DNA from 4 places in the Xenorhabdus sp. SGI 60 genome. Region 1 is predicted to be linked to each of the others. Evidence: predicted binding sites of a transcription regulator. Region 1 holds the regulator's gene; each other region holds the start of a gene.
What was found. The regulator Fur, encoded in region 1, represses iron uptake genes when iron is present. The targets are predictions, from matches to a motif close to ATAATAATGAGAACNACTATCAA.

Region 1 (5,935 bases):
TGGATTGTCATCAGTTCGCTCACTCTCTATTTCTTGTTATGGATCACCGTCGGTCCCATCATTCGACGCAAGGTAGAAAAAGAGTATGAAGCCGATGCCAATGCTACCAGCTTCCTGACAGAAGCAGTCACGGGTATTGAAACCATCAAAACCACTGCGACAGAAAAACGCTTTTTGCATCAATGGCAAAAGGTATTGAGCCAGCAGTTAATCCAACGCTTTACGGCCCAAAAAAGCGGACTTGCCGCAGGGCAAGGGATTGAGCTAATCCAAAAAGTGGTTGCCGCTCTGCTTTTGTGGTGGGGAGTCCGTGGCGTGCTTGATGGAGATCTGTCCCCTGGCGGATTAATTGCTTTTAATATGCTGGCGGGACATGTTACCCAACCCATCCTGAGACTGGCACAAGTCTGGCAAGATTTTCAGCATACCCTGATCGCTCTGCGGCGGGTGGGTGATATTCTTGATGAGCCAATGGAAAGCAGTAAACAAGGGCTGGCATCAGCACCCGAACTGGCCGGCCAGATTGAATTCCGCAATATACGCTTCCGTTACCATGCAGATACGCCGGAAGTGTTGGCAAATCTGTCACTGGAAATTAAAGCCGGAGAATTTATTGGTATTACAGGGCCATCGGGTTCCGGCAAAAGTACACTGACCCGCTTGTTGCAGCGGTTATATGTGCCACAACACGGTCAGGTTTTGGTGGATGGAATGGATTTAGCGATTGCCGATCCGGTATCACTGCGCCGTAACATGAGCGTGGTCTTGCAGGAGAGCATTCTGTTTTCCGGCAGCATTGCGGATAACATTCGTCTGTGTAAGCCCAATGCCAGTGATGAGGAAGTCTATCGGGCGGCAATCTTGGCGGGCGCAGTGGATTTTATCAATGCGTTTCCACATAAATTCGCGCATCCGGTGGGAGAAAAAGGGGGCAATCTTTCTGGCGGGCAACGACAGCGTATCGCTTTGGCAAGGGCATTACTGAATGACCCCAAAATCTTGATCCTTGATGAAGCCACTTCCGCACTGGATTATGAATCCGAAGCTGCCATCATGAGCAATATGGCTGAGATATGCCGAAACCGAACGGTGATCAGCATTGCTCACCGACTAAATACTATCCGCCATGCCGATAAGATTTTCGTTTTAGATTTAGGAAAAATAGCTGAATCAGGTTCACATGATGCTCTGGTACAGCAAAATGGCTTATATGCACAACTTTGGTATCAACAAACAAAGTGATGACTGAAAAAGAAATTTATTGAAAATATGAGACTTGTTTCGCTTTAGAATTCATTTCATTATGAAGCAAGTCTCTCTCACCACTCACTAAGAACAGTAACCCGACTATCATTCGGGTCAGGGGTTCATCCTAAATGTAAATGTCGTTTGAGCCATTCCAACAATCTCTCTCATCAACTAGTAGCGACACGCGTCCAGCTAAGGTATTATTGCCCGCTATATTATTGGTACACGCCCATTATCAATTGAATTTATGGCAAAAGAACAAACTGATCGCACCACACTGGATTTGTTCGCAGATGAACGCAGGCCCGGGCGACCTAAAACAAATCCGCTGTCCAGGGATGAACAGCTTAGGATCAATAAACGCAACCAGTTGCGACGAGATAAAGTCAGAGGATTGCGTCGAGTGGAACTCAAACTTAATGAAGATGCCGTTGATGCACTAAACCATCTGGCAAAACAGCGCAACATTAGCCGCAGTGAATTGATTGAACAAATGTTATTAGCCCAACTGACAGAAAAAAATCACCTTGCCGACTAACGGCTTTTATTAAACACAATGAAGCGGTGTCACCACACAAATCTGACAGATTTGTCATGGATGTTTGGTCAAAATAACGCTTTTCATGTTACTGAAACTGACATTTTTCTAGCTGATTTCAGCGTGATGTGTATAGATTTAATACACAAATAAAACAAGAGGTTAACCCATTTTATGGCAATAATAGGTATATTCTTCGGCAGCGATACAGGCAACACAGAGAACATCGCCAAAATGATCCAAGAAAAATTGGGCGGTGCTGATGTTGCTGAAGTCCACGATATTGCCAAAAGCAGCAAAGAAGACATTGAAGCCTTCGATATCTTGTTGCTTGGCATCCCAACCTGGTATTACGGCGAAGCCCAGTGTGACTGGGATGATTTCTTCCCAACACTGGAAGAGATCAATTTCGAAGGAAAACTGGTTGCTTTGTTCGGCTGTGGTGATCAGGAAGATTATGCAGAGTACTTCTGTGATGCTATGGGTACCATTCGTGATATTATCGAACCTCGTGGTGCCATTATTGTGGGCCACTGGCCAACCGAAGGATATCACTTTGAAGCCTCTAAGGGCATGGTCGACGATAACCACTTTATTGGATTGGCCATTGATGAAGATCGTCAACCAGAATTGACGGATGAGCGCGTTGAAAGCTGGGTACAACAGATCAAGGCTGAAATGAGTCTGTCAGAGATTCTAGGCGCTTAATAAGAAGAGAAAAGCCCTTTCAGGCAGGATTATTCTTGCATAATGTGTCATGATATATGAATAGGCATGGTTTTCATTTTTAATATCCATGCCTATAATCAGCAACGTGAAACAGAATCATGATTCCCTCACGATACCCCCAAGTATCATAAGTACACTTAACTCAAGTTACAGGACTGAATCCGCATGACCGACAACAATAAAGCATTGAAAAATGCTGGACTTAAAGTAACACTTCCACGACTGAAAATTCTGGAAGTGCTACAGGACCCAGAATGCCATCATGTCAGTGCGGAGGATCTCTACAAAAAACTGATTGATATCGGTGAAGAGATTGGCCTCGCCACTGTCTATCGTGTGTTGAACCAGTTCGATGATGCTGGCATTGTCACACGCCACAATTTTGAAGGCGGCAAATCGGTTTTTGAACTCACCCAGCAGCAACATCATGACCATCTGATTTGTCTCGACTGCGGTAAGGTCATTGAATTTAGTGATGAATTCATTGAAGAGCGTCAGAAAAACATCGCTGAACGCTATGGAATTAAGCTTTCAAACCACAGTCTTTATTTATATGGTCACTGTGCTGATGGTGATTGCCGCAAAGAAAGCTCGCTTCATGATGCAAAAGCATGATAAACAAGCGCTGACAATAAAGTAATTCGCTCCACTATTTATTCATCTGAATTTATTCATCTGAATAAGCAACCTGCCGAATAATTATCAAGCTAATCGGCAGGTTGCTTTATCAATTTATTGCCCTCATACCTCAAAGAATCGTTAGAATTTAACTTCATCTATGCGGCTAAAACGGTTTCCATCAGTACTGACAGAACGAATTTTCACATTGCCGCTGACATGAGGCCGCTGTCTGTCATTATAATCCTGCCATGTTTTTCCATTATCCAATGAGTATTGAATAACCACCCCCGGTAATGCGATATTCGCTTCCAGTGTTCCTGAAACAATTCTGCCGCCAGGTACAGGCAAACGATAGAAAATTTTCGCTCTATCCAGTTTAGCCAGTTCTCGCTGCCCTATCAGATTGGCAAAGCGTTCCCAGTCTTGTTGCAGGAGAGCCGTATCAACATAATGCGTTATTCCGCCTTTATATTCCCTGCCATGCTGATAATTCTGCTCCCACTCCGCCTGATGCCATGCCCGTTCCGCCAGCGGCAGTAAGCGTGGATAGATCATATATTCCATTTGTTCATCGGTACGCACGGTTTCACTCCACGATTGCCCCGACATACCATAAGCCCCCGGCCAGCGTTTATTACTATGGGTATTAAAGTAATTGCCATCACGATCCATCGAGGTTTCAGCATTTTGTGGCATATTGTTCGGGGCAAAGCTGAAAATTTTCGCCTCATCATTAAAGCGGGTCGCCCAATAGTAGCCCCGCTCTTTCGGATGAACTTCATATGGCATATCCAGATAGATATAATCAGGGCTGGAAACCACAACTTGATAGCCCTTATTCGCCCAGTCATTGGCAGAATCATAACCTCCCCAATACAGGGTATCCCAAAAGTTCACCGCAACATGTTTAGTGGCGAAATCTTTTGCCGATTTGGCATGTTTCAGGCCATCCTGCCATGCCTGCATGGTGCTGATACCATGGTTATTGACGATTTTGCTAACTTCAATGGCAAAGTAGCTGGCAAGTTCATCAACCTCTTTAATGACACCTTGCGCTATCATTTTCTGACAAGCCTGAGATTTTGCCCACGGCTTGTTTTCAATTTTCTGGTTGATAATCCCCTTATCTGGCACAATCACTCCATCTTTATCCTGATATCCAGCGCCCAAACGAATATTTTTCGCCTCATCCCCACCAAAATGCCATGTATTTAACGGCAGACCGGCCTCGTTATGCATGGCAACAATTTCGCTAATCACTTTATCGACAAACCGCTTTGAAGAGTCCATGCACGGGTTAAGATAACTGTGGCGATCATAGAATTGCACGGAAGTTGTATTCGAGGTATCTGTCGGATCAAGCAGACGATACTCATTGGCTTCCTGCTTTTTGCCTTGTGCCATAAGTCTCTTATAACGCGCTTCCATCGACATCACTGCGGCACGAGCATGGGCAGGTATATCAATTTCTGGGATCACTTCTATCTGGCGGGCTTTGGCATAATTCAGAATATCAATATAATCCTGACGGCTAAAATAACCACTTCCCATATTGTTGCTATCTGGCCCTGATCCCAATTGCGGCAATAAGCATTGAGTCTCACTCAGATCATGACAACGTTGACTGCCGATTTCTGTCAACTCCGGTAAGCCTGGTATTTCCAAACGCCAGCCTTCATCATCACTCAAATGGAAATGGAACTTGTTCAGCTTATAGTGGGATATTTGATCAAGCAGACGCAGGACAGCTTCTTTACTATGAAAATTTCGTCCAACATCAAGGAACACGCCACGATATTCAAACCGTGGTGCATCTTTTGCCGTCAGTGTCGCAATCTTTGGCGTTCCATTGGCGGGAAGTAAGGAAAACAGTGATTGCAGGCCATAAAATACGCCAGACTGGTCAAATGCGACAATTTGTGTCCCCTTGGTGGTAATTTCCAATGAATACGCACCGTTTACTCGCCAGGGCTTAGTAAATTGGTTTGCGTTGATTTGGGTCGCTATTCGATAACCGTCATCGGTTAAATGAATATCATGGGCGTTGAAACGTTCCCTAATCACTTCAACCGATTCGCCGCTCAACCCTCCTAACTCTAATTTCACTCCACGGGATAAATCCACATCCTGGGAATAAATGGAAAGTTCTTTCGGTGTCGGAATAATCTGCCCTCGCAGCTTATCTTCACTGATTGTTGCCACCTGCTGGTTTTTGGCAAAGCGGTTTTCAGGCGTCATCAGGATATTGTTATCCGTTGTGGTCCGTTTCCACTGTTCACCTTCCAGATCAGATAAAAATTCGCTGATGTTTTCAGTATCGGTATTTGCCAATACTTGAGGCGCAGCATCACCGGAAGTCGCATACCAACGCGGCATAAAATCTGTACTGTAAATCTGCCAATATTCACCAATAATCGGTAGTACGACCTTTTCATTGGCTTTGATGCCTGTAAATTTTTTCGTCGGTTCCAGTTTATGTAAATCACCCGTAATATGAGTAATTTTGTATTGATCATTATCCAGTTTCAGTATTTGGCGAATACTGTGAAAATAGAGCGCCCAATCAGAAGAGTTGATTGCCTGAGCACCATTGCTCAAGATGATGTTGACCCGATTACAAGCCGCCGAATCAGCGCCAAGAATGGCACAATTTGTACCATGTGAACCCGCCTGATTATCAATGATTTTGAAATTGACTTTTAACTGGCTCAGTAAATCCACGATCTGTTGTGATGACATTGGATCCTGCGGCGACATTGCCGGTGTCATTTCTGTATGAGCGCCGCCGATAAATCCAAC
Region 2 (5,935 bases), 920 kb from region 1:
TTGCACCATTACAGCAAGAAATTGGCCTGGAACCCAAACCCGAATTACACCGAACTCACGGCTTATCGAAAAAAAATCTGGGGCAATATGATGCACGTATTGCTGCCATTGATTACACTCTCGCCCATGATGATGGTATTTCATTACGTAATCTTGATCAGGCTCAAGTCATTATACTTGGCGTCTCTCGGTGTGGAAAAACACCCACCAGCCTCTATCTTGCCATGCAATTTGGTATTCAGGCTGCAAACTATCCTTTTACCGCAGATGATATGGATAATTTGCAGTTACCCGCTGCTTTAAAATCCTTTCAGCATAAATTATTTGGTCTGACGATCAGCCCAGAAAGGCTTGCTACTATCCGTGGAGAACGGCGTGAAAATAGCCGTTATGCTTCATTACGACAATGTCGGGTTGAAATTGCTGAAGTTGAGGCTTTATTTCGAAAAAATAAGATCAATTACCTGAATACCACTAATTATTCTGTCGAAGAGATTTCAGCCAAAATTATTGACAGCATGGGATTAAAACGTCGTATGTTCTGATTTCAAAACATAACATGTTTAACAATATTTATTCACGACACTTTCTCGCGTAAATATCATGATTGTCTGTTGAATTTACTGGGGGTTGAGTTATTGTGATTCCCCAGTTATTCCAGACTCTGTCACAATACGAAGTAGAATCCGAGAAAGAAAGTATATGTACAAAACAGATGAGTTAAGAACCCACCGCATTGATAGCCTGATCACACCTAAAGCACTTGCAGAACAATATCCTATATCAGACAAAATCTTACAAAATGTGACATTGTCACGAAAGCGCATTGAATCCATCCTAACAGGCGAGGATCAACGTCTATTGGTCATTATTGGTCCCTGCTCCATTCATGATGCTGATGCCGCCCTTAATTATGCCTCTCGCTTACGCACCCTACGCAAAAAATACCAGCAAAATCTAGAAATCGTGATGCGAACTTACTTCGAAAAACCGAGAACTGTTGTTGGTTGGAAGGGCTTGATTTCAGATCCCATGTTGGACGGCTCTTGCCAGGTTAATAGAGGGATCTCCCTTGCCCGTAAGCTGTTAATTGATATCAATGAATTAGGTATCCCGACGGCGACAGAATTTCTGGATATGGTCACTGGTCAATACATTGCCGATTTAATCAGTTGGGGAGCGATTGGCGCCAGAACAACAGAGAGCCAAATTCACCGGGAAATGGCTTCTGCCTTGTCATGCCCAGTGGGTTTTAAAAACGGGACGGATGGTAATACGCTTATCGCTATTGATGCAATACGTGCAGTACGAGCCAGGCATATGTTTTTGTCTCCAGATAAAAACGGCCAGATGACTATTTATCAAACCAGTGGCAACCCCTATGGACATATTATTATGCGTGGTGGGAAAAAACCGAATTACAGTGCTGAAGATATTGCAGCAACCTGCCATAAATTACGTGAATTTCACTTACCTGAACGTTTGATTGTAGATTGCAGCCACGCTAATTGTCAGAAAATTCATCGTCGTCAATTGGATATAGCAAAAAATATTGGTGAACAGATCCAATCCGGCTCAACAGCGATTGCTGGTGTTATGGCTGAAAGCTTTTTGGTTGAAGGAACTCAAAAAGTTATCCAGGGAGGAACGTTAACATACGGCCAATCTATTACTGATCCATGCCTCGGCTGGCAAGATACGGAAGAATTTATCAATATTCTTGACGAAGCCATGAGAAATCGTTCCTGAATCCTTTCCTTATTTTGGCTCCCCCAACTCTCGGGAGCCAATAATCCGAAAAAAAATTTTTTAAATCAAAATATTACTTCAAAATTTCAGGTATAGAAAAAATAACTTGAAGTTAACCACCATTGAAACGATAATTATTCTCAATATCGGAATAATTGTTATTCAATGAATCAATTGCATTGATGGTCAACTCTGACGCAATAAAAAATCTAACAAACCCACTGCTGAATAACAGTGATATATCAGTAAATTGTGTCCACAGGAACACGCTATTTCACCATGGAAATTGACTTGCATGACTTTAATTAAATCACTAAACCTGAAACTGTCTACATTAAGTGTACTCATCTTCGCGAGTTTATCTTCTGCGTATGCCACAACAGTACCTTCGGAAACAGTACATTCCAAGAAAGAGAAATCTTCCAAAGATACTGTAACTGTCTACGCCACTGGCAACCAACGTGACAGCTTTGAAGCCCCTATGATGGTTACAGTCATTGAAGGCAATTCAGCCAGCAGTCAGGTTGCAGACAACGCAAATGATTTACTGCGCAATATTCCGGGCGTTGATATCGCTGGTATTGGTCGTGCCAATGGACAAGATATCAGTATTCGGGGTTATACCCAAAAAGGGGTTTTGACTCTTGTTGATGGTATTCGGCAAGGGAGCAATACCGGACACCTCAATGGTGTATTTCTCGATCCCGCTTTGATTAAGCAGGTGGAAGTTGTCCGTGGTCCATCAGCACTATTATATGGCAGTGGTGCCCTGGGTGGTGTTATTGCCTATCAAACAGTAGATGCCGCTGATTTATTGGAAGAAGGCAAAAATACGGGTTTTCGTGTTTTTAGCCGCGCAGGGAGCGGTGACCACAGTCTGGGATTTGGGGGAGCTGCATTCGGTAAAACCGAACAGCTTGATGGTTTAGTTGCATTTGGCACCCGTGATGCGGGCAATATCCGTTTCGGAAAGGGCATAACAGAAAATAACGATGAATCCATCGGTAATGCGTTGGTAAAAGGCGTCTGGAAAATAGATGACAACCAAAAGTTCAGCGGCAACTTGCGTTATTACCGCAATGAGGCACATGAGCCTAAAAATCCACAAACCATCTATGGCAAGGGAAACGAACGATTAGACCGCACCACAACACAACGTGATGCTCAATTGTCTTATCAATTAAACCCAGCCAAATATAGCTGGTTAAATGCCAGAGCAGATATTTATTATTCCGATATAAATATTAATAACAGAAGCAAAGACAAGGCCTTTGAAGGCCGTAAACAAGAAACTTATGGTATAAAACTTGAAAACCGTTCCCATTTGGGAAGTACTGCCTTTGCTGCACACCAATTTACCTATGGTGGTGAAGCCTATCAACAAAAACAAAAACCAAGTAGCCGTATTGTAGAAGGTTTTCCCAACGCCGATATCCGTTTTGCATCTGGCTGGGTTCAAGATGAAATGACCCTGCGTGATTTACCTGTTTCATTTATTGTGGGTACACGTTACGACAATTACAAAGCCACAAATAGCAAATATGATGATATCAGTGCCGACAAATGGTCATCAAAAGGCGCCATTAGTATTACCCCTACAGATTGGTCAATGCTATTTGCTTCTTATTCCCAGGCATTCCGTTCCCCGACTATGGGCGAAATGTATAACGATTCTAGACACTTTCCTGGAAACTACTGGAAACCCAATCCAAACCTACGCCCTGAAAGTAATGAAACCCAGGAATATGGCTTCGGACTACGTTTCGATGATGTTTTAACCAATAATGATGGTCTGAAATTTAAAGCCAGTTATTTTGATACTCAGGCAAAAGATTACATATCTTCCACTGTGACACCTGATAGGAGATTTACGACATCTTTCAATATTCCAAAAGCTAAAATTTGGGGTTGGGATATTTCTATGACGTATGATTCTGACTGGTTCTCCTGGAACCTTGCTTATAACCGAACAACGGGTAAGAACGAAAAAACTGGGGTATCTATAGGAGCACTCAGCCCTGATACCCTAACCAGCACTTTAGATATTCCATTATCTGACACAGATTTCTCTATTGGATGGATCGGTAAATTCACCCAGCATACCCAAGTTAAAGGAGTATATGGCACCAATAGGGATGAATACGGTCGGAAGGTTTCTCAATATGCAGGCTATGGCGTCAATGACTTCTACGTTAGCTATCATGGCACTGGAACATTAAAAGGGCTAACGACCTCCGTTGTACTGGGTAACGCTTTTGATAAAGCCTACTACTCATCGCTGGGAGCACCACAGTATGGTCGTAATGCCAAACTGTTTGTAAGCTACCAGTGGTAAAAGAATAAACAAATTATTATCCCGATTTTAGAATAAAATTGTTTTTAAACACCGTTTTTTAAGGAGCCAGCAACTGTGAATCAGTCACTTTATGAACGTTACCTACAAGCCAAGGCAGAAAACAAAGCTAAATATGCACGCGATCTGGCGGCTTATCTTAACGTCAGCGAAGGAGAGTTATTGCATAGCCGTGTCGGTATCGACGCAGAACGTTTGAATATTGACGCTCCTACCCTGCTTCAAGAACTGGCAGCAGTTGGCGAAACCAAGGCGATTACCCGTAATGATTTTGCCGTTCATGAACATATTGGCCGCTACGAAAATACCAAATTTAGCCCACATGTTGGTTTGATCCTTAATCCACGTGAGCTTGACTTGCGTCTATTCTTCGAACACTGGAGCAGCGTTTTCTCTTTGGTTGAACCCGCCAGGAATGGCGTGCGTCACAGCATTCAATTCTTTGACCACCAAGGCGATGCGTTACATAAAGTCTATGCCACCAGTAACACCGATATGGTTGCATGGGGTGCACTGATCGAAAAATATCAGACTAGTGAAAACCCAACGCTGGAAATTCAACCGGAAGACGTGCCTGAACATGCAGAAGTTACGGAACAACTGAAAGTACAGTTAGATGAAGAATGGCGTGCCATGACGGATGTTCATCAGTTTTTTATCATGATGAAACGCCACAATCTTAACCGCCAGCAGATTTTCAACGCAGTGAAAGATGATTTGGCTTATCGCGTGGATAATTCAGCACTCACTCAACTTGTTGAAGTTGCCCATCAAGATCAAAACGAAATCATGATCTTTGTCGGAAACCGTGGTTGTGTCCAGATTTTCACAGGTAAACTGGAACGTCTGATGCCTTATCAGGAAGAAAACTCTTCCCAGAAATGGCTCAACATTTTCAATCGCAATTTCACTCTGCACCTGATTGAAAGTGCCGTTGCAGAAAGCTGGGTTACCCGTAAACCAACCGATTGTGGTTTCGTTACCAGTCTTGAGTTGTTTGATGCCGATGGCAACCAAATCGCACAGTTATACGGCCAACGCACTGAAGGTACCCCTGAGCAAGCCCAATGGCGTGAACAAATTGCTGCTTTACCTAAACTGCAACCAGAACAGGAAACTTGTGTAGCATGAAAAAATGGCTTCTAACATTTATGCTTGCCATCTCTTTCAATGTGTTCTCTGCTGAACGCATTGTTACCATTGGTGGCGATGTGTCTGAAATTATTTTTGCACTTGGCGAAGGACAGCATGTTGTCGCAAGGGACAGTACCAGCCAAAATCCCAAGGAACTGCTTTCCTTACCCGATATCGGGTATATGAGGATGTTGAATTCAGAAGGGATTCTATCTATGCGCCCATCACTGGTGATTGCAAGTGAGTCGGCTCAACCTTCCCTGGTACTCAAGCAAGTCGAAGATTCCGGTGTAAAAGTCATTAAAGTAACCAGCGAAACCTCGTTAGAAGCCGTTCCTGCAAAAATCATGACCGTCGCCAGGGCGGTCAACCAGGAAAAACGTGGTGAAGCATTGATTGCCCAATATCGGCAACAACTCGCAGATATCGCCACGTCAGATATTTCCACCAAAATAGTCTTTATCATGAGTCATGGTGGCATCATGCCAATGGCAGCTGGTCAGAAAACAGCAGCCGATCAAATTATTCGTGCCATTGGTGCAAAAAATGCGATGCAAGGCTTCCAGGGATATCGGCCCTTATCTCAAGAAGGTGTTATTGCCAGCAAGCCGGACTTACTGCTGGTCAGCACCGAAGGGCTAAAAACGTTGGGCGGGATGGATAAAGTTTGGCAGCTTCCCGGGTTAAGTTTCACACCGG
Region 3 (5,935 bases), 2.7 Mb from region 1:
CGTGGGTAAGAAACCAACACCTTCAACACGGAAAATTCCCCACTGGTCAAAGGTAACAATTCATCTTGATGAAACATTTCACGCGTTCCAAGATCAAGTTTAAATTTCCCAAACTTGATCACCGCATCATCCGGCGTCGGCGCCCCCGGCAATTCTTTCGCCTGTCGCCGCAGGACAGCACGCATACGTGCCAACAATTCACGCGGGTTAAAAGGCTTGGCAAGATAATCATCAGCACCAATTTCAAGCCCCACAATCCGATCAACCTCTTCCCCTTTCGCGGATATCATGATGATCGGGATCGCGTTATGCTGACTTCTCAGCCTTCGACAGATAGACAACCCATCTTCGCCCGGCAACATTAAATCCAGGACAATCAATTGAATGGATTCTCTGGTCAATAAACGATCCATCTGTTCTGCATTTGCTGCGCTACGCACCTGGAACCCCTGTTCGGATAAATAGCGTTCCAGTAACGCCCGCAAGCGCATATCATCATCAACAACAAGGATTTTATAACTCTCTTGCATGTTTCAGCTCCCAAGATACTCCATGCCCGCAACATCCATTACTTTCACAGAAAACCCATAACCCCAATAGAAACTTAACCGTATGTATTTTTAGGAAACTTATGCCAAAGGCTGATAGCTAATTTCCAGTATCCAGTAAGTCACCACGCCATTCGGTGTCATCACTGTGACTTCATCATCAACCTGCTTACCCAGTAATGCCCTCGCCACCGGAGAATCAATGGAGATCCACTTCCTGGCAGGATCGAATTCATCCGGCCCTACCAAACGAAATAGGTGTTCCTCTTCATTCTCGTTTTCAACTTTTACCCATGCCCCAAAAAAGACTTTCCCTTCTTGTCGCGGGTCAGGATCGACAATTTGCAGTACATCAAGTCGCCTGGACAAAAAACGTACTCGGCGGTCAATTTCCCTTAACCTTTTTTTACCATAAATGTACTCTGCATTCTCTGAACGATCCCCCAATGCAGCAGCATCTGAAACAGCTTGGGTGACTTTGGGACGTTCAACTTTCCAGAGATATTTCAATTCCTGATCAAGTACATGCCAGCCCTCTCGGGTAATATAGTGACTCTTGGTCATGAAAAACTCACTTGAGAAAAGAGGATTAATGGCGGAGTACTATATCTTATCAACTTTCATCAACCCAATCCCAATTCAGAAGATATTTGATGAATTCTGCTGCAACATAACCGAAATATCGCGCTAAACTGGAAATTATCGCGTTCAGCACGTATAAATGGAGCCAGTTTGAACCATGCCGATACTGTTTCAGATGAAATTTGATCTTATCCGGCTCTGTCTGCTGATGTCCCTGAATATCTACAGGCCCTAAAGAAGTTGAAGAAAACAGACCATGAATGAATCTTTAAGTCGAATCATTGCCGGTGAGCTACAGGCTCAACCACAGCAAATCCTAGCTGCCATTTCCCTGCTTGATGAGGGAAATACAGTTCCCTTTATCGCCCGTTACCGTAAAGAGGCCACCGGTGGTCTGGATGACACACAGCTCCGCCAACTCGAAAGCCGTCTCGGTTATCTGCGTGAACTGTCCAGCCGCCGTCAGACTATCCTGAAATCCATTGAGGAACAGGGAAAGCTAACTGTTGAGCTGACAGAAGCGATTAACGCGACACTGAGCAAAACTGAGTTGGAAGATCTGTACCTGCCTTATAAACCTAAACGCCGTACCCGTGGACAAACTGCCATTGAAGCCGGATTGGAGCCTCTGGCCGATCTGCTGTGGCAAGATCCACAACAAGAACCAGAACTGGCGGCGGCTGCCTATATCAACGCTGACAAGGGCGTTGCTGATACCAAGGCAGCATTGGATGGCGCCCGCTATATCCTGATGGAACGTTTCGCCGAAGATGCAACCTTGCTGGCGAAGGTCCGTGAATATTTATGGAAAAATGCCCACCTGGTTTCCAAGGTTATCGAGGGTAAAGAGGAAGAAGGTGTTAAATTCAGCGATTACTTCGACCACCACGAAGCCATCGCCACTGTTCCTTCCCATCGTGCCCTTGCTATGTTCCGTGGACGCAATGAAGGCATCCTGCAACTCTCTTTGAATGCGGATCCACAATTTGAGGAAGCACCAAAAGAGAGCCACTGCGAACAAATTATTACCGATCACCTGAACCTGCGCCTGAACAATGCACCGGCTGACAATTGGCGCAAAGCCGTGGTGAGCTGGACATGGCGCATCAAGGTGCTGCTGCATCTGGAAACCGAACTGATGGGTACACTGCGTGAGAAAGCCGAAAACGAGGCCATCAACGTATTCGCCCGTAACCTGAATGACCTGCTGATGGCTGCGCCTGCGGGTATGCGTGCAACAATGGGCCTGGACCCGGGTTTGCGCACAGGCGTAAAAGTCGCCGTTGTTGACGCGACAGGCAAACTGATTGCTACCGATACCATTTATCCGCACACCGGACAGGAAAACAAAGCGGCTGCTATCGTCGCAGCGCTGTGCACCAAACACCAAGTGGAGTTGGTTGCCATTGGCAATGGTACTGCATCCCGTGAAACAGAACGTTTCTTTGTCAACGTGCAAAAACAGTATCCTGACGTCACGGCACAAAAAGTAGTGGTCAGCGAAGCGGGAGCTTCTGTCTATTCCGCCTCTGAATTGGCTGCACTAGAATTCCCTGATTTGGATGTTTCCTTGCGTGGCGCCGTCTCCATTGCCCGCCGCTTGCAAGATCCACTGGCTGAACTGGTGAAAATAGAACCCAAATCCATCGGTGTTGGTCAATATCAACATGATGTTAGCCAGACCCTGCTTGCTAAGAAACTGGATAACGTGGTTGAAGACGGTGTAAATAGCGTCGGTGTTGACCTGAATACGGCCTCTGTTGCCTTGCTGACTCGCGTTGCTGGCCTGACGCGCACTGTTGCCCAAAATATTGTTAACTGGCGCGATGAAAACGGTCGTTTCGACAACCGTAATCAATTATTGAAAGTCAGCCGTCTGGGACCAAAAGCCTTCCTGCAATGTGCGGGCTTCCTGCGCATTAATCAGGGTGATAACCCGCTGGACGCTTCAACGGTTCACCCAGAAGCCTATCCCGTGGTTGAGAAGATCCTGGCAACAACCCAGCAGACACTGCCTGAACTGATGGGCAACCCTGCTAATTTGCGTAACCTGAGCGCCCAAGAGTTCACGACCGAAAAATTTGGCATTCCGACTGTTACCGATATCCTGAAAGAGTTGGAAAAACCGGGTCGCGATCCGCGTCCTGAATTTAAGACCGCCACATTTGCCGATGGGGTTGAAACCATGAACGACCTACAAGCAGGCATGATCTTGGAAGGTACGGTAACTAACGTGACCAATTTTGGTGCATTCGTGGATATCGGTGTCCATCAGGATGGTCTGGTTCATATCTCTTCCTTATCCGATCGCTTTGTGGAAGATCCACACACCATCGTCAAGACAGGTGACATCGTGAAAGTGAAAGTGATGGATGTTGACCTCAACCGCAAGCGTATTGCATTAACCATGCGTCTTGATGAGCAACCAGGCGAAACTCAAGCCCGCCGTAGCGCCCAAGAAGGTAACCGCCAGGATCGCAATAACCGTAACGGTAATGGCAGAAATCGACCTGTTTCGCGTTCAGGTTCTGCGCCTTTAGCCAACAGCGCCATGAGTGATGCATTGGCCGCTGCTTTTAACAAAAAACGTTAATTAATAAAAAACGTTAGATGGCTTAAATGATTTCCTGAACTGGCTCAATTGTGTCAGTTCAGGATCTTAGTTAGTAAATACCAATAAATTATTTATTAAATTAATAATAAAATTGAAATCAATGAGCCTTGTTTATTAAACGGGGCTTATCAATAAAAAATATCCGAATATTCCCCTTCTTGATAAAAATTTATTTTAATAAACATTAATTTGATTAATATCAATTCATTTCCACATTATTCAGGATAAATGGCTAACATCGCAATTGCGTATTATTATCATTAACAACTATAATTCAGAGAAATTACCATACTTTTTTCTTGTGGTTCTTCCATTATTGAGGATAATAATTCTTATAATCACTTATTTTTTCAATTAGAATGGAGATTTATATGGTTCTTATTCCAGAACGTAGATATAAAATTCTGGGATTTTCTCCAAAGATTACCCCAGCTTACCGACAAAAATTATTGTCACTCGGCATGTTACCTGGCTCAACATTTCAGGTCATTCGCTTCGCGCCATTAGGCGATCCAATACAAATCGAAACACGCAGAGTTAACCTTACCCTTCGTAAACAAGACCTGGCATTTCTCATGTTACATGAAGATCTGAATTAGCAAGGCCCTAAGTCAATTTGGTACTGAATATAACTAAGGTACGAAATTCACTTTCCTGATTGGCAGAAAGTATAATGAAACAATTAACCATTGGCCTGATTGGTAATCCCAATGCCGGCAAAACAACGCTTTTTAACCAGCTTACAGGCTCTCACCAACGCGTGGGAAACTGGGCTGGCGTTACCGTAGAACGCAAAACCGGCCACTTTACCACCAATAACCATCAGATCGAACTTGTCGACCTTCCCGGCACTTACTCCCTTACCACCATTTCTGAGCAAACTTCCATTGATGAGCAAATCGCCTGCCACTATATCCTCAGTGGCGAAGCAGATATGCTGATCAACGTTGTTGATGCGTCTAATCTGGAACGTAACCTTTATCTCTCACTGCAATTGATTGAACTGGGTGTTCCCTGCATCATTGCGCTGAACATGCTGGATATCGCCCAAAATCAACGCATCAATATTGATATTCCTGCACTGGAAAAACGCCTTGGCTGTCCGGTCATCCCACTGGTTTCAACCCGTGCCACAGGGATAGATACGCTCAAAAAAGCCATCGACCATTACCCTCAGCATACCCGCCCTGTACAGGTTAATTATCCTGATACGTTATTGCAGGAGATTTCCCACCTTTCCAGCCAGATCGCAGAAAAATTCACCCCACAACAGCGCCGCTGGCTGACTTTACAAGTCCTGGAAGGGGATATTTACAGCCGTGGAGTATCCGGCCTGACTCACGCACAACTGGCTGAAAGCAGCGAACGCTTACAAAAACAACAAATCGAAGAACCTGACCTCATCATTGCAGGCTCACGCTATCAAACCATCAGTGAAATTTGTCTGGCTGTCATTGATACCCGCACAGCCACCCCCAACAAACTGACCCAAGCGTTAGATGCCGTTATTCTGAACCGCTGGTTGGGTCTGCCTATCTTCCTGTTTGTCATGTACCTGATGTTTGTGCTGGCTATCAATATAGGGGGAGCTTTACAGCCTATCTTTGACGGCGCTTCCACCGCCATTTTTATTGATGGAATGCAATGGATTGGTCATACTCTCCATTTCCCGCATTGGTTAACGGTGTTCCTTGCTCAAGGTATTGGTGGGGGTATCAATACCGTACTGCCGCTGGTTCCCCAAATTGGCATGATGTACCTGTTCCTCTCCTTTCTGGAAGATTCCGGCTATATGGCACGGGCGGCATTTGTCATGGACAGGCTGATGCAAGCCTTGGGGCTGCCGGGTAAATCCTTTGTGCCCCTGATTGTTGGCTTCGGTTGTAATGTGCCAGCCGTCATGGGTTCAAGGACATTGGATGCCCCTCGTGAACGCTTGATTACCATCATGATGGCACCGTTTATGTCTTGCGGGGCAAGGTTGGCGATCTTTGCCGTCTTTGCGGCGGCTTTCTTCGGCCAAGACGGCGCAAGCATCGTTTTCTCCCTGTATATTCTGGGGATTGTCATCGCCATCCTGACAGGGCTGCTATTGAAATTCACGCTAATGCGCGGTGAAGCATCGCCATTTGTCATGGAACTGCCGGTCTATCACGTTCCCCATACCAAAACCCTGCTGCTCCAGACATGG
Region 4 (5,935 bases), 2.8 Mb from region 1:
ATAACTATGGAGAGTCGATAGCATCAAGCCACCCAAATTATGTATTGGACCATTTTTCGGATTTACTCCCAATTATTGGACTATCCACTTTGAACCCATTATCCAGTCTGAAAATACAGGAAGCTTAATAAAATGAATGAACCCACTGCAATGAAACCAAACTCCCAAAAACCTATTGTATTCAGCGGCGCACAACCCTCCGGTGAATTGACCATCGGTAACTATATGGGGGCGTTACGTCAGTGGGTTAAAATGCAAGATGAATACGATTGCATCTATTGCATCGTTAACCAGCATGCCATTACTGTGCGTCAAGATCCCAATGAACTGAAAAAACGCACGCTGGATACGCTGGCACTTTACCTTGCCTGTGGTATTGATCCAAAGAAAAGCACCATCTTCGTTCAGTCACATGTTCCACAACATTCTCAGTTAAGCTGGGTGCTGAATTGCTACACTTATTTCGGTGAACTTAGCCGCATGACTCAGTTCAAGGATAAATCAGCCCGTCATGCAGAAAATATCAATGCGGGCCTGTTTGATTATCCGGTTCTAATGGCTGCTGATATTTTGCTTTATCAGGCTAATCAGATCCCTGTGGGTATTGACCAGAAGCAACACCTTGAATTAACCCGTGATTTGGCGCTGCGGTTTAACGCTTTATACGGCGATATTTTCACTGTTCCAGAGCCATTCATTCCAACAGGTGGCGCCCGCGTAATGTCATTGCAAGATCCGAGCAAGAAAATGTCGAAGTCGGATGATAACCGCAATAACGTCATTGCCCTGCTGGAAGACCCTAAATCTGTCGCCAAGAAAATTAAACGTGCGGTTACCGATTCTGACGAGCCACCTTGCGTACGTTATGATCAGGAAAACAAACCCGGCGTTTCCAACTTACTGGATATCCTCGCGGGTGTAACAGGTAAAACTATTCCTGAATTAGAAACCGAGTTTGCAGGTAAAATGTACGGTCATTTGAAAGGAGCCGTCGCAGAGGCTGTAAGTGAAATGCTGACAGGCTTACAGGAACGTTTCCATCATTTCCGTAACGATGAAGCTTTACTTAACCAAATCATGGCAGAAGGTGCGGCAAAGGCTCAGGCTCGTGCCCAGGCAACCTTGGATAAAGTCTATGAAGCGGTAGGTTTGATAGCTCATCCGTAACAGACGACCTTATATGAATGCCAAAGGGTATCCCATTTCCCCCTTTGGCATATAGATTCCTTAATGACCAAATAAACGACGATTAAAATTCTCGATTTTTCCATGCAATATGCGCTTTTGCATCGTTAGATTCCAACTGGCAGACAGCCCAGCAGCCCCCATTAAACGACGAAACAGCTCTTCATCAAATGGATTATGAAAAGCAATGGAAATGGCTTCCTTAACAGAAACATCGCTATTACGGCTTAACAGTTTTATCGGTTCACCAGCATTAACCAAACCCGGAGAGATAACACGATATAACCAACCACAACGCCCATTATTTTGCATTATCGCAGCAAACTCACTGATGTTTGTAATAAAATTGAGTTTATAACAAGGAGAGCGTGGTTGAGTTACTTGAATCAGAGCTTCATCCCATTGGAAAATATCACCAATATAGACATTATCTTCTGTCATTCCTTCTGTGGATATATTCTCACCAAACAAGGGAGAGACAAATAATTCCATCAATTCAGGAAATTGCCTTTTCCAAAATAGGTAGTGCTCTCTTGGATAATGGCAAAGCGCACGATCAACTCCACCATGAAAACGAGTTTCCGCTTGTTCATCGCCTTCTAACCCAAGAGAGGTTAGCTGTAGACGACCATTCACCACCAGTTTATTGATCGCACTGAAACCCAGTGTTTCTGACGATGATATTTTTCCTCTATATATTTGTGGATAATACATTCTTTATTCCCTCTCAATGAGCTGGTGAAGATGAACACGTATTATCCTGGCATAATAGCCAAGATTACAGGCAATAAAAATGCTGGTCACAGCGATGGCCAGCATTCTTGTGAAAAACTAATTAGAAGATTATTTCGTTTTTTCTTCGTAACGTTTCGCCGCTTCATCCCAGTTTACTACATGCCAAAATGCTTTGATGTAATCAGGGCGACGATTCTGATATTTCAGGTAATAAGCATGTTCCCATACATCCAGACCCACAATCGGGTAACCAGAAGCACCGGCTATTTCTTCACCCATTAGTGGGCTATCCTGATTGGCTGTTGAAACAACTGCGAGTTTGCCATCTTCTTTCAGTACCAACCAAGCCCAGCCAGAACCAAAGCGAGTTGCGGCCGCTTGTTCAAATTTTTCCTTGAAACTGTCGATACTGCCAAAATCACGCTCAATCGCGGTTTTCAAGGCACCATCCAATACTGTGCCTAATTTTAAACCCTTCCAAAACAGGCTATGGTTTGAGTGACCACCCGCATTGTTGCGAATAAAAGTGCGTTTATCGGCTGGAATTTTATCAAGCTGCTGAATGAGATCATTAATATCAAGTTTGCTTAATTCTGGGAAGGTTTCCAGAGCAGTATTCGTATTAGTAACATATGTCTGATGGTGTTTAGTATGGTGAATTTCCATCGTTTGTTTATCGAAATGAGGCTCTAGCGCATCATAGGAGTAAGGTAGAGAAGGCAATGAATGGCTCATATCATATCTCCAGTTGTTTAGAATTTAGAATATATAAAGCTCACACCTTGTGAACAGCATGATTATTATAGTGAATTGAACAATAATGAAAATGATTATCAATTCCATAATATCGCTATGGTTTTCTTTATACACTCACATTTCATGCCTCTTCATAGATAAAAATATCAATAATTAACTTAAATAACAGAATATAAATCCAATAAAAATAATAAACTCATTACTTAGCATTGCTTAAATCTACAGCATTAAATGATCATTCCATAAAATTCATTCTCTTTATTGCGTGATCTTCCGCGCAAAAAAGAAACAAAAATTCTTCTTACACTTTAGTTAACCTTGTTTTGACATAGTATTAACAATTGCAAGGAGATAAAAATATGACTCAAATAATCAAGCATCTTATTCCTGCTGATATTGCAGATACGGCCCTGATAAGCAAGCAACAGTACCTACATGACTATCAAAGGTCATTGCAAGACCCAGAGGGCTTCTGGGGTGAAAAAGGTAAAGTAGTTGACTGGATTAAGCCTTACACCAAGGTCAAAAATACCTCTTTCGATCCTGGGCATATCAGCATCCGCTGGTTTGAAGATGGCACCCTGAACTTAAGTGCCAACTGTCTTGATCGCCATTTGCAAGAGCGTGGTGATCAAACCGCCATTATATGGGAAGGAGATAATCCCGCAGAATCCCGCCATGTTACCTATCGAGAATTACATCATGACGTCTGCCAATTTGCTAATGTGTTGAAAAAACTGGGGATCAAAAAAGGCGATATTGTTGCTATCTATATGCCAATGGTGCCAGAAGCCGCCGTCGCAATGTTGGCCTGTGCCCGTATCGGAGCGATCCATTCCGTAATTTTTGGTGGTTTCTCTCCTGATGCCATCGCAGGCCGAGTTATCGATTCCAACGCTAAACTCATGGTTACCGCAGATGAAGGCTTGCGAGCGGGCCGCACAATCCCGTTGAAAAAAAATGTCGATGAGGCTCTGAACCATTCTGACGTTACTAGTGTAACTAATGTGGTTGTTTTCAGACGTACCGGAAATACCAAAAACTGGAATAACAATCGTGATTTATGGTGGCATGAACTGACCGAGAGTGTGAGTGCTGAGTGTCCTGCTGAAGAAATAGGTGCCGAAGATCCATTATTCATTCTTTATACTTCAGGCTCTACAGGTAAACCTAAAGGTGTCCTGCATACGACTGGTGGTTATTTAGTCTACGCATCTTTAACGTTTAAATACACGTTTGATTATCGACCAGGGGAGATTTACTGGTGTACAGCCGACATAGGCTGGGTAACAGGGCATAGCTACCTGCTATATGGGCCTTTGTCTTGTGGTGCCACGACGTTAATGTTTGAAGGTGTCCCCAACTATCCCGATGTTAACCGTCTTTGTCAGGTGGTTGATAAGCATAAAGTTAATATTCTTTATACTGCGCCAACCGCCATCAGGGCATTGATGGCCGAAGGTGATAAAGCCATAGAAGGGACTAAGCGTACATCCTTGCGCATTATGGGTTCTGTGGGCGAACCCATTAACCCAGAAGCATGGGAATGGTACTACAAAAAAATAGGCAACAGTAAATGTCCTATCGTAGATACATGGTGGCAAACCGAAACCGGTGGATTCATGATCACACCGCTACCAGGCGCTACCGATCTCAAAGCAGGCTCCGCCACTCTGCCATTTTTTGGTATTAGTCCGGCCTTGGTTGATAATTCTGGAGAAATTTTAGCGGGTGTGAGTGAAGGCAACCTGGTTATCACGGATTCCTGGCCAGCACAGGCACGAACTTTGTATGGCGATCATGAGCGTTTTGAACAGACTTATTTTTCCACTTTCAAGGGAATGTATTTCAGTGGCGATGGCGCTCGACGTGATGAAGATGGCTATTACTGGATCACTGGCCGTGTTGATGATGTTCTGAATATTTCAGGCCATCGTTTGGGAACCGCAGAAATTGAATCAGCCTTAGTTGCATACCCCAAAATCGCTGAAGCTGCCGTTGTTGGTATCCCCCATCATATCAAAGGACAAGCTATTTACGCCTACGTCACGCTAGTTCATGGTGAAGAGCCTTCCCCTGAACTGTATACCGAGGTCAGAGATTGGGTTCGTAAAGAAATCGGCCCAATTGCAACACCTGATATCCTTCATTGGACAGACTCTCTGCCCAAAACACGTTCCGGGAAAATTATGCGACGTATTTTGCGCAAGATTGCTTCTGGTGATACCAGTAACTTAGGAGATACCTCCACGCTGGCCGATCCGGGAGTTGTTGAAAAACTGCTGGAAGAAAAGCAATCCATCAATATGTCGTAAAACATATGCGCCGCCGTAAGGCGGCCTGATAACGTATCACCAAAAGTGCGGAGCCGTAGGCTTAGCAAATTCCTCGGATATGGTGTGCTTAAGGTGTGACGTTTAAACATCAACAGGAGATACTCCAATGAGTGACGGCATTTATCAAGAGATTGAAAATAATCCCCGCTTTAAGGAGTTAGTTAAGAAGCGAGGGCGTTTTGCCTGGCTGTTATCCATCATCATGTTAGTGCTTTATGTTGGTTTTATTTTCCTTATTGCTTTTGCTCCTGAATGGCTTGGAACACCACTTCATGAAAACACCAGTATGACACGGGGAATTCCTGTAGGAGTTGGGATCATTTTCATATCTTTCATACTGACCGGAATTTATATAATCAGGGCGAATGGTGAATTTGATCGTCTGACATCAACTATTCTCAACGAGGTGAGAAAATGAAAAAAATCGTATTACTATTTTCTTCCCTCTTCCCTATCCTAGCTCAAGCAGATGACATTTCAGGTAATGTAGAAAAACAACCTTTGAATATTCAGGCAATTATCATGTTCCTGTTATTCGTCGGGTTAACGCTTGGTATTACTTACTGGGCTTCAAAGCGGACTATTTCACGTTCAGATTACTATACCGCTGGCGGACGTATTACTGGTTTCCAGAATGGTATGGCAATAGCAGGTGACTATATGTCAGCCGCCTCGTTTCTGGGAATTTCAGCGTTAGTATATACCTCTGGCTATGATGGGTTGATCTATTCCATTGGCTTTCTCGTTGGCTGGCCAATAATTCTATTCCTCATTGCCGAAAGATTAAGAAATTTGGGGCGTTACACCTTTGCTGATGTCGCTTCTTATCGGTTGAAGCAACGCCCCATTCGTACCTTATCCGCAATGGGTTCGTTAGTTGTTGTTGCCTTATATCTAATAGCTCAGATGGTCGGAGCTGGAAA

Region 2: ACSJJG_RS09045 (TonB-dependent hemoglobin/transferrin/lactoferrin family receptor) is a predicted target of Fur. The motif match lies at 1,877-1,899, and genes of this name have one in related genera.
Region 3: feoA (ferrous iron transporter A) is a predicted target of Fur. The motif match lies at 4,064-4,086, and genes of this name have one in related genera.
Region 4: sodA (superoxide dismutase [Mn]) is a predicted target of Fur. The motif match lies at 2,735-2,757, and genes of this name have one in related genera.

What each region holds. Positions count from the first base shown of each region.
Region 1 is NZ_CP196860.1:2,802,725-2,808,659, forward strand. Features, by position in the region: gene ACSJJG_RS12850 (type I secretion system permease/ATPase) at 1-1,242, shown strand, start outside; gene ybfE (LexA regulated protein) at 1,496-1,786, shown strand; gene fldA (flavodoxin FldA) at 1,961-2,494, shown strand; gene fur (ferric iron uptake transcriptional regulator) at 2,681-3,130, shown strand; gene ACSJJG_RS12870 (beta-N-acetylhexosaminidase) at 3,275-5,935, opposite strand, start outside.
Region 2 is NZ_CP196860.1:1,880,236-1,886,170, reverse strand. Features, by position in the region: gene ppsR (posphoenolpyruvate synthetase regulatory kinase/phosphorylase PpsR) at 1-545, shown strand, start outside; gene ACSJJG_RS09050 (3-deoxy-7-phosphoheptulonate synthase) at 703-1,749, shown strand; gene ACSJJG_RS09045 (TonB-dependent hemoglobin/transferrin/lactoferrin family receptor) at 2,045-4,084, shown strand; gene ACSJJG_RS09040 (hemin-degrading factor) at 4,160-5,233, shown strand; gene ACSJJG_RS09035 (heme/hemin ABC transporter substrate-binding protein) at 5,230-5,935, shown strand, end outside.
Region 3 is NZ_CP196860.1:129,830-135,764, reverse strand. Features, by position in the region: gene ompR (osmolarity response regulator transcription factor OmpR) at 1-530, opposite strand, end outside; gene greB (transcription elongation factor GreB) at 630-1,112, opposite strand; gene ACSJJG_RS00605 (Tex family protein) at 1,387-3,723, shown strand; gene feoA (ferrous iron transporter A) at 4,116-4,343, shown strand; gene feoB (Fe(2+) transporter permease subunit FeoB) at 4,418-5,935, shown strand, end outside.
Region 4 is NZ_CP196860.1:43,125-49,059, reverse strand. Features, by position in the region: gene ACSJJG_RS00220 (phosphoglycolate phosphatase) at 1-128, shown strand, start outside; gene trpS (tryptophan--tRNA ligase) at 133-1,167, shown strand; gene yiiM (6-hydroxyaminopurine reductase) at 1,228-1,899, opposite strand; gene sodA (superoxide dismutase [Mn]) at 2,029-2,655, opposite strand; gene acs (acetate--CoA ligase) at 3,036-4,991, shown strand; gene ACSJJG_RS00195 (DUF485 domain-containing protein) at 5,119-5,430, shown strand; gene actP (cation/acetate symporter ActP) at 5,427-5,935, shown strand, end outside.